DNA from 3 places in the Blautia sp. HCP28S3_G10 genome. Region 1 is predicted to be linked to each of the others. Evidence: predicted binding sites of a transcription regulator. Region 1 holds the regulator's gene; each other region holds the start of a gene.
What was found. Region 1 encodes NrdR, which represses ribonucleotide reductase genes. Its sites were predicted from a motif close to CACAANATNTTGTG; they were not measured.

Region 1 (4,571 bases):
CAGGGTTATATAAAGCATTGGGAGTGTTGGGCTGTATTTTCATGGCTGGTGTAGTTGCCACATTTATTTATACCCGTATGATGGTATATATCGGTCAGGGAATTCTGAAACGTGTACGTGATGATATGTTTGAGCATATGCAGACATTGCCGATACGGTATTTTGACCAGAATACAAACGGATCTGTCATGAGTCTTTATACCAATGATACAGATACTTTGCGTCAGATGATCAGTCAGGCGATTCCACAGGCGCTTATGGCACTGTTTACGATTATTGTTACGTTTGTATCCATGCTGGTATTAAGTCCACTTCTGACAGTACTTGCAGTACTGGTTATTTTCGTGATGCTTTTTGTGACAGGAAAGATTGGAGCCAAAAGTGGAAGATATTTTGTCCGTCAGCAGGTATCCCTTGCTGATGTCACTGGTTTTGTGGAAGAGCGTATGAATGGACAGAGAGTAGTAAAAGTATTCAACCATGAAAAGAAATCTGAAGAAGAATTTGATGTTCTGAATGAGGCACTTTTTGAAAGCGCATCTGAGGCAAATAAATACGGTAACATGATGGGACCTGTGATTGGAAATATCGGCAATCTTCAGTTTGTGCTGACTGCTGTTCTCGGAGGTGTTCTTTCTGTAGCAGGCGTTGGCAGCATCACACTTGGCGTTATGGCATCTTATCTTCAGTTTACAAAGAGTTTTACGCAGCCGTTTATGCAGGTGGCACAACAGTTTAACTCTATAGTCATGGCACTGGCAGGTGCGGAACGTATCTTCAACCTGATAGATGAAAAACCGGAAGATGATGAAGGGTACGTAACTCTTGTTAATGCCAGAAAAGATAAAAACGGCAATATTGTCGAATGTAAAGAACGAACTGGTATGTGGGCATGGAAGCATCCTCATTCTGCTGATGGAACTGTATCCTACACAGAACTGAAAGGTGATGTCCGTTTTGAAGATGTAACTTTCGGCTACAATGACAACAAAGTTATTCTCCACGATATCAGTCTCTATGCAAAACCAGGCCAGAAACTTGCTTTTGTAGGCTCTACAGGCGCAGGAAAAACAACGATCACAAACCTGATCAACCGTTTCTATGATATACAGGATGGAAAAATCCGTTATGATGGTATTAATATCAGCAAGATCAGAAAAGATGATCTGAGACATTCTCTTGGAATTGTTCTTCAGGATACGCATCTGTTTACAGGAACGATCATGGATAATATCCGTTATGGAAAACTGGATGCAACAGATGACGAAGTATATGCTGCAGCTAAACTGGCTCATGCAGATCAATTTATCCAGATGCTTCCGAATGGATATGATACTATGCTGAGCGGTGACGGTGAGGAACTGTCACAGGGACAGAGACAGTTGCTCTCGATCGCAAGGGCGGCAGTAGCAGACCCTCCGGTACTGATCCTTGATGAAGCGACATCAAGCATTGATACCCGTACAGAGAGTATCGTACAGAAGGGCATGGATAATCTGATGAAGGGTCGTACAGTATTTGTTATTGCGCACAGACTTTCCACTATCAGGAACAGTGATGCAATTATTGTTCTGGAACATGGAAAAATCATTGAAAGAGGCGACCATAAAGATCTTATAAAACAGAAGGGAACCTATTATCAGCTTTATACAGGTAAACTTGAATTATCATAAAAAGTCAGAAGGGACAGTCGGTAAAGGCTGTCCCTCTTTTATGGACGAAGATAATTTTTCATGTATTTCAGGGCATTTTTTTCAAGGCGACTGACCTGTGCCTGAGAGATACCAATTTCATCAGCTACTTCCATCTGAGTTTTTCCCTCATAAAACCGCATTTCTATGATATTTCGCTCCCGTGCACCAAGCCGGTTCATAGCTTCACGCAGTGAGATATTTTCGATCCAGTGCTCTTCGCGGTTTTTCTTGTCGCTGATCTGATCCATGACGTAGAGCGTATCACCACCTTCTGCATATACGGGTTCAAAAAGACTGACAGGGCTTTGAATGGCATCCAGGGCATAGACGATCATTTCTTTTTCAACTCCGATCTCACTGGCAATTTCTGTTACAGTTGGTTCACGGAGATTCTGCTTTACATAGTTGTCTTTGGCATAAATTGCTTTGTATGCAATATCCCGTAATGAACGGCTTACCCGGATGCTGTTATTATCCCGGAGATATCTTCGGATTTCGCCAACGATCATTGGTACTGCATAAGTTGAAAATCTTACATTTAAGGTTGTGTCAAAATTATCAATTGCTTTCATAAGCCCAATGCATCCGATCTGAAATAGATCATCAGCGTTTTCACTGCTGTTCTGAAACCGTTTGATCACGCTCAGTACAAGCCGAAGATTTCCTTTGATATAGAGTTCACGCGCATGCATGTCGCCTTCTTTGGTTCTGCGTAGAAGCTCCTCTTTTTCTTCCGGTTTCAGGACAGGAAGTTTTGATGTATTTACTCCACATATTTCAACTTTATTCAGAGCCATCGCCGTATCCTCCTAATCTCATTCTGTTCAGTCACTCAGTATTAAAAATGATTCTCAGGTAGGATTGAAAATATACTTTTTCGTAAAAAATATAAAAAATAAAAGCCCTTGACAGCTCAGAAACTATGGCCTTTACGGCAGCAGTGTTCTTCTTTCAGTTCAACAAGAATGATATCATCACCAATCTGTACAATGCAGTTCCATGGAATGATATATTCATTTTCTTTGCCCCAGAAACAGCAGAATTTGCCGGGTATGGGGACTATCATTGACTGAATTTTTCCGGTTTTACAGTCGAATTCAAAATCAACGGGGCAGCCCAGGCTTTTGCAGGTACATGTGTTGATGATCTCTTTTTGTCTGAGTTCGCATAATCGCATGATGTTAACTTCTTTTTTTCAAAATATATGTATAAAAAGGCAGAAATATACAGGTACTTTTATTGACATGGCCAGAAAAAATAAAGTATAATATTGGACATAAAAAGGGGAAAGGGGACAAATACGTGAGATGTCCATTTTGTAATCAGGATAATACGAGAGTAGTTGATTCCAGACCGGTAGAAGATACCAATTCAATCCGAAGAAGGCGGATGTGCGAATCCTGTGGGAAACGTTTTACCACCTACGAAAAAGTAGAAAACATTCCACTCAGTGTTATCAAGAAAGATCAGACCCGTGAACAGTACGACCGCTCCAAGATTCAGGGAGGAATCCTGAGAGCATGTTATAAAAGGCCGATCCCGGTAGAAAAAATCGAAGCTATGATGGATTCTATTGAGGGTGATATTTTTGATGCGGCAGATCATGAGATCTCAAGTACGCATATCGGGGAAATCGTCATGGAACATCTGAAGTATCTGGATGCGGTTGCCTATGTGCGGTTTGCTTCTGTATACAGAGAGTTTAAGGATGTTAGCACCTTTATGGATGAACTGAAAAAATTTATGGAACCATAAAAGCCCCCCCTGTCAGACATCGCTGACAGGGGGTAAATTTCACTCGAGAACTTTTTCAAGTTCTTTTATGATAATCTTAAGTGCTTTGATACGGGCATATTTTTTATCAACGGATTCAAGAATATGCCATGGAGCGTAAGAAGTGCTTGTCTTTTTCAGCATTTCATTTACAGCGGTTTCATACTGATCCCATTTTTCACGGTTACGCCAGTCCTCATTAGTGATTTTCCATTGTTTTTCCGGATTATTCTGACGTTCTGTAAAACGCTTGAGCTGCGTTTCTTTATCTATCTGTACCCAGAATTTTAAGATCACGGCACCCCAGTCGTGGAGTTCCTTTTCGAATTCATTTATTTCATTATACGCACGCTTCCAGTCATTTTCACTGCAGAAACCTTCCAGACGTTCGACCATGACACGACCGTACCAGGTGCGGTCAAAAATGGCAATATGACCGTCTTTGGGAAGTCTTGTCCAGAAACGCCACAGATAGTGACGGGATTTTTCATGTGGCTCAGGGCTTGCAATCGGGTGGACTTCATAGCCACGGGGATCAAGAGCTCTGGCAACCCGTTTGATATTGCCGCCCTTACCTGCAGCATCCCAACCTTCATAAGTGATGATCACCGGAATACGTTCGCGGTAAAGACGATTGTGAAGTTCACCAAGGTGCACCTGAAGCTTTTTCAGTTCCTGACTGTATTTTTCATCTTCGACAGTTTTACCTTTGAGTTCAATTTCGGAAAGTCTGGGCATATTTACAAGTGGAAATACATTCTGCGGAATCGGGACAGAGTGTCTCTGATTCTGCAGGGCAACATCAATATTATTGACCAGGGTTTCCATAACCTGGAGTTCAGCCCATTTCCTGTTCCCCGCATCTATAATATACCAGGGAGAAGTTGGGAGATTGGTGTCTTTGAGACAACGGTCAAAAACTTTTTCGCATTTTTTGTAATGTTCATGCTGCCACATGTCAAAATCAGATACACGCCAGCTGGTATCATGTGAATCAAGAAGTTTTTTCATCCGTTTTTTCTGCTCATCTTTGTCAATTTCCATGAAAAATTTCAGAACAAGATATCCATTGTCAGTAAGCTGTCGTTCAAAACGCCGGATACT
Region 2 (4,571 bases), on a different contig from region 1:
CAGAAGGTATGCTGCTCCTCGGCAGGGTTTATCTGGCTCAGGGCGATACTTCCAATGCAAGAACAATGTATCAGCAGTATACAACTGCTGAGAACAGTGATCCGGCAGAAGGGTATAATGGACTGGCACTCTGCGACATAGCAGATGGTTCTTATGACAGTGCACTTGAAAACATTGCAAGTGGACTCGCAGCGGACACGACATCAGATGAGATGCAGGATCTCTTATTCAATGAGATCGTTGCCTATGAGAAAAAACTGGATTTTGCAACAGCACTTTCAAAAGCCCAGGAATATGTCAATGCGTTTCCGGATGATAAGGCCGCTGCAAAAGAAATGACATTTTTACAGTCACGAACCAGTTAGGAGTATTTATGCAGTTTTATGATTTTAAAGAAGTTGAAGAGCGTGTAATCCTTGTGGGAGTGCAGACAGCTGCAGATGAAGATGTGGAAGCATCTCTTGATGAACTGGAAGAACTGGCGAGGACTGCAGGCGCCGTAACGGTTGGAAAGGTCATTCAGAACAGAGAGGCTGTCCATCCGGGAACTTATATCGGAAAAGGCAAGATTGAAGAAGTTGCCGCACTTATGCATGCAGCAGATGCCAATGGAGTTATCTGCGACGATGAACTTTCACCTGCGCAGCTGAATAATCTGGAGAGGGAGCTGGACTGTAAGGTGATGGACAGAACACTACTCATCCTTGATATTTTTGCAGCGAGGGCAGTCTCAAGCGAAGGTAAGATCCAGGTAGAGCTTGCTCAGCTCAGATATCGTGCCGCAAGACTTGTAGGCCTTAGAGAATCACTGTCCAGACTGGGTGGCGGAATCGGAACAAGAGGACCTGGAGAGAAAAAACTGGAAACAGACAGACGACTGATCCGTACACGTATTTCGGCACTGAAGGCAGAACTTGTGCAGGTGGAAAAACACAGAAACCTGATCAGAAGCAAGCGTGCCAGAGGAAGCCTGAAGACTGCAGCAATCGTAGGCTATACCAATGCTGGCAAATCGACTCTTCTGAACAAGCTTACAGGTGCGGGAATTCTGGCTGAGGATAAGCTGTTTGCAACTCTGGATCCGACAACACGAATGCTGGAACTGAAGGATGGACAGCAGATTCTTCTTACAGATACTGTTGGTTTTATACGCAAACTGCCGCACCATCTGGTTGAGGCATTCAAAAGTACTCTGGAAGAGGCAAAATATGCTGATTATATCATTCATGTGGTAGATACATCTAACCTGCAGGCAGAAATTCAGATGCATACCGTTTATGAAACCCTGAGAGAACTTGGAGCTACAGGAAAAAAAATCATCACACTCCTGAACAAACAGGATAAAGTACCTGAGCTTAAGATTCGTGATCTCAGAGCCGATTATACAGTGAAATGTTCTGCACGTACAGGAGAAGGACTGGAAGAGCTGAAAGATATTCTGGCGAAGCTTCTGGCAGAGGGACAGATTTATCTGGAAGAGCTTTTTGCATATAAAGAAGCCGGCAAAATCCAGCTTATAAGAGAATTTGGAAGTCTTCTTTCTGAAGAATACAGAGAAGACGGAATCTTTGTCAGGGCAAGAGTTCCTGTGGAAATTTTTGCTTCAGTTATGCCTGAATGAGTGCGAAAATGCCGGAAATACGGGAAAAATAAATATATTCAGAGAAACACCATATAGTGCGAGAAGAACATAATGGCACAATATATGGTGTTTTTTGATGTTGACGCACAGGACAGAGTCTGCTACAATAGACCTACAGCGTCTGAACGAAGAATGCAGAGGCATTCTTGAATTGAAAAGCAGACAAGGGAGGAATGAGCACAATGTTTCAGGTTGTAAAACGAGACGGTGAGGTTGCAGACTTTCAGATGTCAAAGATCACAGCCGCTATTGATAAGGCTTTTGACGCAAAAGAAAAAATATACAGCAGGGATATGGTAGACCTTCTTGGACTGCGGGTCACAGCAGATTTTCAGTCTAAGATCCATGACAACAAAGTAACTGTAGAAGATATCCAGGACAGTGTGGAGAATGTTCTGATCCAGGCAGGTTACAGTGATGTTGCAAAAGCATATATTCTCTATCGTAAACAGAGAGAAAAAATCCGTAACATGAAATCTACGATTCTCGACTATAAAGAAATCGTGGACAGTTATGTAAAGGTGGAGGACTGGCGTGTAAAAGAAAACTCAACCGTTACATATTCTGTAGGTGGGCTGATCTTAAGCAATTCCGGTGCTGTAACAGCCAATTACTGGCTGTCTGAGATTTATGACAATGAGATTGCAGATGCGCACAGAAACGCAGATATCCATATTCATGATCTTTCCATGCTGACAGGTTACTGTGCAGGCTGGTCACTGAAACAGCTGATTCAGGAGGGACTTGGCGGAATTGAAGGAAAGATTACTTCAGCACCCGCAAAACATTTAAGTGTTCTCTGCAATCAGATGGTAAATTTCCTGGGTATCATGCAGAATGAATGGGCAGGTGCACAGGCATTTTCTTCTTTTGACACTTATCTCGCACCTTTTGTTAAGGTAGATAACTTAAGCTACAGAGATGTTAAGAAATGTATTGAATCTTTCATCTATGGTGTGAATACACCGAGCCGCTGGGGTACCCAGGCACCATTTTCCAATATTACTCTGGACTGGACAGTCCCGGATGATCTTGCAGAACTTCCGGCTATTGTAGGCGGTAAGGAAATGGATTTCAAGTACAAAGACTGCAAGAAAGAAATGGATATGGTCAACAAGGCATTTATCGAGACCATGATCGAGGGAGATGCCAACGGACGTGGATTTCAGTATCCAATTCCGACTTATTCCATCACAAAGGAATTTGACTGGTCAGATACAGAAAACAATCGTCTTCTTTTTGAAATGACAGCAAAATATGGAACTCCGTATTTCTCAAATTATATCAACAGTGATATGAAACCGAGTGATATCCGAAGCATGTGCTGCCGTCTTCGCCTGGATCTCCGTGAACTCCGCAAAAAGAGCGGTGGATTCTTTGGTTCTGGTGAAAGTACAGGATCTGTTGGTGTTGTTACGATCAATATGCCAAGAATTGCATATCTGTCCAAAACTCCGGAGGAGTTTTACAGAAGACTGGATCGCCTTATGGATATTTCAGCAAGATCTCTTCACATCAAACGTGAAGTTATCACCAAACTTCTGAATGAAGGACTCTATCCATATACGAAGAGATATCTTGGAAGTTTTGATAACCATTTCTCCACGATTGGTTTGGTAGGAATGAACGAAGCTGGTCTTAATGCATGCTGGCTTGGCTGCGATATGAGTGATGAGCGTACCCAGAAATTCACAAAAGAAGTTCTGAAACATATGCGTAACCGTCTTTCTGATTATCAGGAACAGTATCCGGGTGAACTCTTCAACCTTGAAGCAACACCTGCTGAATCCACAGCGTACCGTCTGGCAAAACATGACCGTAAGCGCTGGCCGGATATCCGTACTGCAGGAAGCAAGGGAGACACACCTTACTATACAAACAGCTCTCATCTGCCTGTTGAATTCAGTTCAGATATTTTTGATGCACTCGATATTCAGGATGAACTGCAGACACTGTATACATCAGGAACTGTATTCCATGCATTCCTTGGGGAGAAACTTCCGGACTGGAAAGCAGCGGCCTCACTGGTACGTAAGATTGCAGAGAATTACCGACTTCCTTACTATACAATTTCTCCGACGTATTCAGTCTGCAGGGAGCATGGTTATATAAGCGGAGAGCACTTCACCTGTCCGAAATGTGGAAAGAAAGCTGAAGTCTACAGCCGTATTACCGGATATTACCGTCCTGTACAGAACTGGAATGATGGTAAGACCCAGGAATACAAGAACCGTACACTGTACGACATTACACATTCCACACTTAAAAAAGTTCACACAAGCATGGTTACCATGACTGAGGATGACGTGAAGGTAGAGCCTGTGGAGACGCATAAATACCTCTTTACAACAAGCACCTGCCCGAATTGCCGTATGGCCAAAAAGATGCTTGAGGGAGAGAATCTGGAGGTCATAGATGCAGAGAAAAACCCTGACATGGCTCGTCAGTTCGGAATCATGCAGGCCCCGACACTTGTCATTACAGATGGTGAACATCTGAAAAAATATGTAAATGCATCCAATATCCAGAAATATGTAGATGAAGAGTTGGATTAATAATCACAAAGTAAGACCGTTTGTCCGGAAAACATGGACAGACGGTTTACTTTTTGTATAAACGTGAGTATAATAAAGAAAGTTATGTTACTGTAATGTGATAAACAGTAAATGCAGAGGATGAGGAGAGAAAATCATGATCAAACAGAATATAATCTTTGTAGAAAACAGAGCAGGAAGCCTTCAGAAGGTTACTGGCCTTCTGGCCGAAAAAGGAATCGATATTTATGGATTTGCATGTTTTGATGCACCGGAATTTGCTTTATTCCGCATGGTGACTGATCAGGCAGATGAAGCAGAAAAAATTCTCAGCGAGAACGGATATATGAACCGTACTACAGAAGTTATTGCTGTAGATCTCAAAGATCAGGTCG
Region 3 (4,571 bases), on a different contig from region 1:
ACACCTCTTGCAGCAGCTTCAGTCATCACTTCCTCAGGCCAGATGGAAACATGTACTTCACCGATATGAGCCTTGCGGAGAAAGAACATACAGATTCTGGACTGTCCGATACCACCACCGATGGTGTATGGAAGTTCGGCATTCAGAACCGCTTTCTGAAATGGAAGATCACGGCGTTCATCGCAGCCGGATTCTGTAAGCTGTCTGTCCAGAGATTCTTCATCTACACGGATTCCCATGGAAGAGAGTTCCAGAGCAATGTCAAGAACAGGATAATATACAAGGATATCACCATTCAGTTCCCAGTCATCATAGTCCGGTGCACGTCCGTCATGGCGTTCCCCGTTAGTAAGAGTTTTACCTACCTGCATAAGGAAAACAGCGCCTTTTTCTTTGACAATTTTGTATTCTCTTTCCTTTGGAGTAAGATCAGGATACATGTCTACCAATTCCTGAGTAGATACAAAAGCAATTTCTTTAGGCAGAATTTCTTCAATGTAATCATACTGTACAGCCATGTATTTTTCTGTTTTGCGCAGAACACTGTAAATAGTACGTACTGTGTTGATCAGTGTTTCCATGGTACGCTCTTCTTTGCTGATGATCTTTTCCCAGTCCCACTGGTCTACATATACGGAATGGATATTGTCCAAATCTTCATCACGTCGAATAGCAATCATATCTGTATAAAGGCCCTCACCGTGTGCAAAGCCGTATTTCTTAAGCGCATATCTTTTCCATTTGGCGAGAGAATGTACGATTTCTGCATTTTCGCTCTGTCCTTTGATGTCAAAGCTTACAGGGCGCTCCACACCGTTCAGGTTATCATTAAGACCTGAAGACGGGGATACAAATACAGGAGCGGATACACGGAGCAGATTCAGTTTCTGAGCCAGTGTCTGCTGAAAAAAGTCTTTTACTGTTTTAATTGCAACCTGGGTATCATGAAGATTCAAATCTGACTGATAACCGGCAGGAATTTTAATTTGTTCCATGAGATGTCCTCCTAATTTTTAACATGGAATCATTATAGCAAGAAAAATCATCCTTTGCAATTTTTACCTTGTAAGATTTTCAAGGAACATATACAATATTACTTATAAGGGACGCAACTGTTCAGGAGTGAACAGGTGCTTATGGTTTACATAAGGAGGAGAGAAAAATGAGATGTCCATTATGTGACGGCTCGATTGTAAATGGCAGGTGTACCCAGTGTGGAATGCCATATCGTAACGATGAAGTTCTGTATCATCTGAATGAGAGCCGCAGTGACCACTATAAACACGCTTCGACGCAGGCAAAAAAGATTATGAAAAAGCAGCAGTATCCGCAGAACGCAGATACAGTTCCTGGAAGAAATGCTACAAGAGAGATTATTCAGGAGCATCAGAAGAAAGTTCGTCAGGATGCGGTAAAACGTATGACAGGGAGCACCAGACCGGCCCAGCCCAGAGAAGGGAAGAAATATCAGACAACAGAAAAGAAACGCTCCGGCAAAAAGGGAGGCAAGATTCTTGTTGTTGTCATATTGCTGATTTCTATTTTTTCTGGACTGATACCCGGAGTTGTAGAACTCGCAAGGCAGGCATACGATGAATACAGATATTCATCATGGGAAAATACGGATGAAGATCAGGCTGTACAGGATGTATTCGATACAGATGAGGATAATGAATATTTCCGTTCATGGACAGAGGATGACACAGCATATTTCGCTGTTGATCCGGGATATGGAACAATAGAGGTAGGAGAAGACAGCTCGATTGAGCCGGGAATTTATTCGATGTTTGCCTTGGATGATACGGTACTCAAGATCCGTATTGTAAGTGGAAGTACAGAAGAAATCTATGATGTAGAGGGTACAGGGAGTGTCGAAACTGTTGATCTGGAAGACGGTGATGAGATTATTTTCCAGGAATATTCAGAAACAACAGACACGCTCTACCTTGTAAAAGATCTCGAAAATAAATAAAAATAGATAAAAACAGTACAAATATATAAAAGAGTAAATTTACCCTTTTATTTTACATTATGTTGTGCTATACTCTGATATGCAGCACCACATATGGGGCGAAAACAGGGGAGAAAATGCTGCTGGAAACATGGGGGATCAGCGGTAAATAACCTGTAAATGCAGGATTTAGGAGAGTTAAGGTATGATTTATGTAATAAAAAAAGATGGAACAAAAGAAGAATTTAATCCTCAGAAAATAGTTGCGGCCGTAAATAAATCGGCTGCCAGAATTCTCTATACATTTTCCCAGGAAGAAAAGGATTTTATCTGTCAGTTTGCACAGGAGCATGCAGATTCTCTTGGTAAAAACGAGATTCAGATCCAGGAAATGCATAATATCGTAGAGGGGGCACTGGAAAGAGTAAATCCGGCTGTAGCCAAGAGTTACCGTGACTATAGAAACTATAAACTGGATTTTATCCATATGATGGATGACGTCTATACAAAAAGCCAGGCAATCCGTTATATCGGTGACAAAAGTAATGCAAACACAGACAGTGCCCTTGTTGCCACAAAGAGAAGCCTGATCTTTAATGAACTGAATAAGGAACTTTACCGGAAATTTTTCATGAACAGAAATGAATTGCAGGCTTGTAAGGACGGATATATTTATATTCATGACCAGTCAGCACGTCTGGATACCATGAACTGCTGCCTTTTTGATGTGGGAGCAGTGCTTAAGGACGGATTCGAGATGGGAAATGTCTGGTACAATGAACCGAAGACACTTGATACAGCTTTTGACGTAATGGGTGACATTATCCTCAGTACAGCTGCACAGCAGTATGGCGGATTTACAGTGCCGGAGGTTGACAAGATCCTTGGACCTTATGCACGCAAGAGTTATGATAAATATATCCAGGAATTCCTGAAATATGCAGATGAAAGCTGGAGCGGAAGAGAAGAAAAAGCAATCGAGTATGCTCTTGACAAAGTCCGCAGAGACTTTGATCAGGGCTGGCAGGGAATTGAGTACAAGCTGAATACAGTAGGATCTTCACGTGGAGATTATCCGTTTGTGACAGTGACACTGGGACTTGGAACAGGCCAGTTTGAAAAAATGTGTAACATGTCTCTTCTGGAAGTTCATAAAGGCGGACAGGGTAAAGCCGGACATAAGAAACCGGTACTTTTCCCGAAAATCGTATTTCTTTATGATGAAAATCTTCATGGACCGGGTAAATCCTGTGAAGATGTTTTTGAGGCAGGTGTAGACTGTTCTGCAAAAACAATGTATCCAGACTGGCTTTCCCTTACAGGAAAAGGCTATATTGCAAGCATGTACAAGCAGTATGGCAAAGTCATCAGTCCGATGGGGTGCAGGGCATTCTTAAGCCCATGGTATGAAAGAGGCGGAATGTATCCGGCAGATGACCAGGATGTGCCGGTATTTGTAGGAAGATTCAACATTGGTGCAGTCAGCCTTCATCTTCCGATGATCCTTGCAAAGGCAAGAGCAGAGAGCAGAGATTTTTATGAAGTTCTGGATTTCTACCTGCAGATGATAAGAAACCTTCATATCCGTACCTATGAGTATCTTGGACAGATGAGAGCTTCCACAAACCCGCTTGCTTACTGTGAGGGAGGTTTCTACGGCGGACATCTGAAACCAAATGAAAAGATTGGCAAGCTTCTTAAACCTATGACGGCTTCCTTTGGTATTACTGCATTAAATGAGCTCCAGGAACTTTATAACGGCAAGTCTATCCGTGAGGACGGACAGTTTGCACTGGAAGTTCTGAAATATATCAATGATAAGGTAAACCAGTTCAAACAGGAAGACGGATATCTTTATGCGATTTACGGAACACCGGCAGAAAGCCTCTGTGGTCTTCAGGTAGAACAGTTCCGCAAGATGTATGGTATTGTTGAAGGTGTTTCCGACAGGCCGTATGTAAGCAACAGCTTCCACTGCCATGTTACAGAAGATGTTACCCCGATTGAAAAACAGGATCTGGAGGGACGTTTCTGGGAACTCTGCAACGGTGGTAAGATCCAGTATGTAAGATATCCTATTGGCTACAATAAAGAAGCAATCCGTACCCTGATCCGCAGGGCAATGAAACTTGGATACTATGAAGGTGTAAATCTTTCTCTTGCCTACTGTGATGACTGTGGACATGAAGAGCTTGAGATGGACGTATGTCCGGTATGTGGTTCCAAGAACCTGACAAAGATCGACCGTATGAACGGATATCTGTCATATAGCCGTGTTCATGGAGATACACGTCTGAACGAGGCAAAGATGGCCGAGATAGCAGAACGAAAATCTATGTAAATACTAGTACAGGTATTATATAAACAATAAAAGACTGTCAGCATATCCTGCGAAGGTGCAGGAAGTGCCGGCAGTCTTTTCGATTTCTTGTACATAAAAAATGCTCAGTTTATAATGTCTTTCTGCTTATTTCTTTTTCGGCGGTACAGGTGGAAGGTCACAGTAGTAGGCAATGCCCAGAGGTGTGACCAGAAGTGGGTGTACAGGCCTGTATACAGGCAGTTTAAGCCGTTTCTCAAAGACATCGGTAAATTCCCGGAAGCTGGCAGAACCACCTAC

Region 2: a site for NrdR is predicted at 1,698-1,711, ahead of ACTNB8_RS12060 (ribonucleoside triphosphate reductase). Genes of this name have one in related genera too.
Region 3: a site for NrdR is predicted at 2,026-2,039, ahead of nrdD (anaerobic ribonucleoside-triphosphate reductase). Genes of this name have one in related genera too.

What each region holds. Positions count from the first base shown of each region.
Region 1 covers NZ_JBQHUL010000016.1:17,650-22,220, reverse strand. The annotation lists gene ACTNB8_RS08195 (ABC transporter ATP-binding protein) at 1-1,673, shown strand, start outside; gene sigG (RNA polymerase sporulation sigma factor SigG) at 1,712-2,491, opposite strand; gene ACTNB8_RS08185 (YlmC/YmxH family sporulation protein) at 2,608-2,871, opposite strand; gene nrdR (transcriptional regulator NrdR) at 2,997-3,449, shown strand; gene pap (polyphosphate:AMP phosphotransferase) at 3,489-4,571, opposite strand, start outside.
Region 2 covers NZ_JBQHUL010000030.1:16,043-20,613, forward strand. The annotation lists gene ACTNB8_RS12050 (tetratricopeptide repeat protein) at 1-365, shown strand, start outside; gene hflX (GTPase HflX) at 374-1,621, shown strand; gene ACTNB8_RS12060 (ribonucleoside triphosphate reductase) at 1,825-4,197, shown strand; gene ACTNB8_RS12065 (amino acid-binding protein) at 4,334-4,571, shown strand, end outside.
Region 3 covers NZ_JBQHUL010000007.1:22,996-27,566, forward strand. The annotation lists gene asnA (aspartate--ammonia ligase) at 1-995, opposite strand, end outside; gene ACTNB8_RS04855 (hypothetical protein) at 1,163-1,972, shown strand; gene nrdD (anaerobic ribonucleoside-triphosphate reductase) at 2,157-4,292, shown strand; gene eutJ (ethanolamine utilization protein EutJ) at 4,419-4,571, opposite strand, start outside.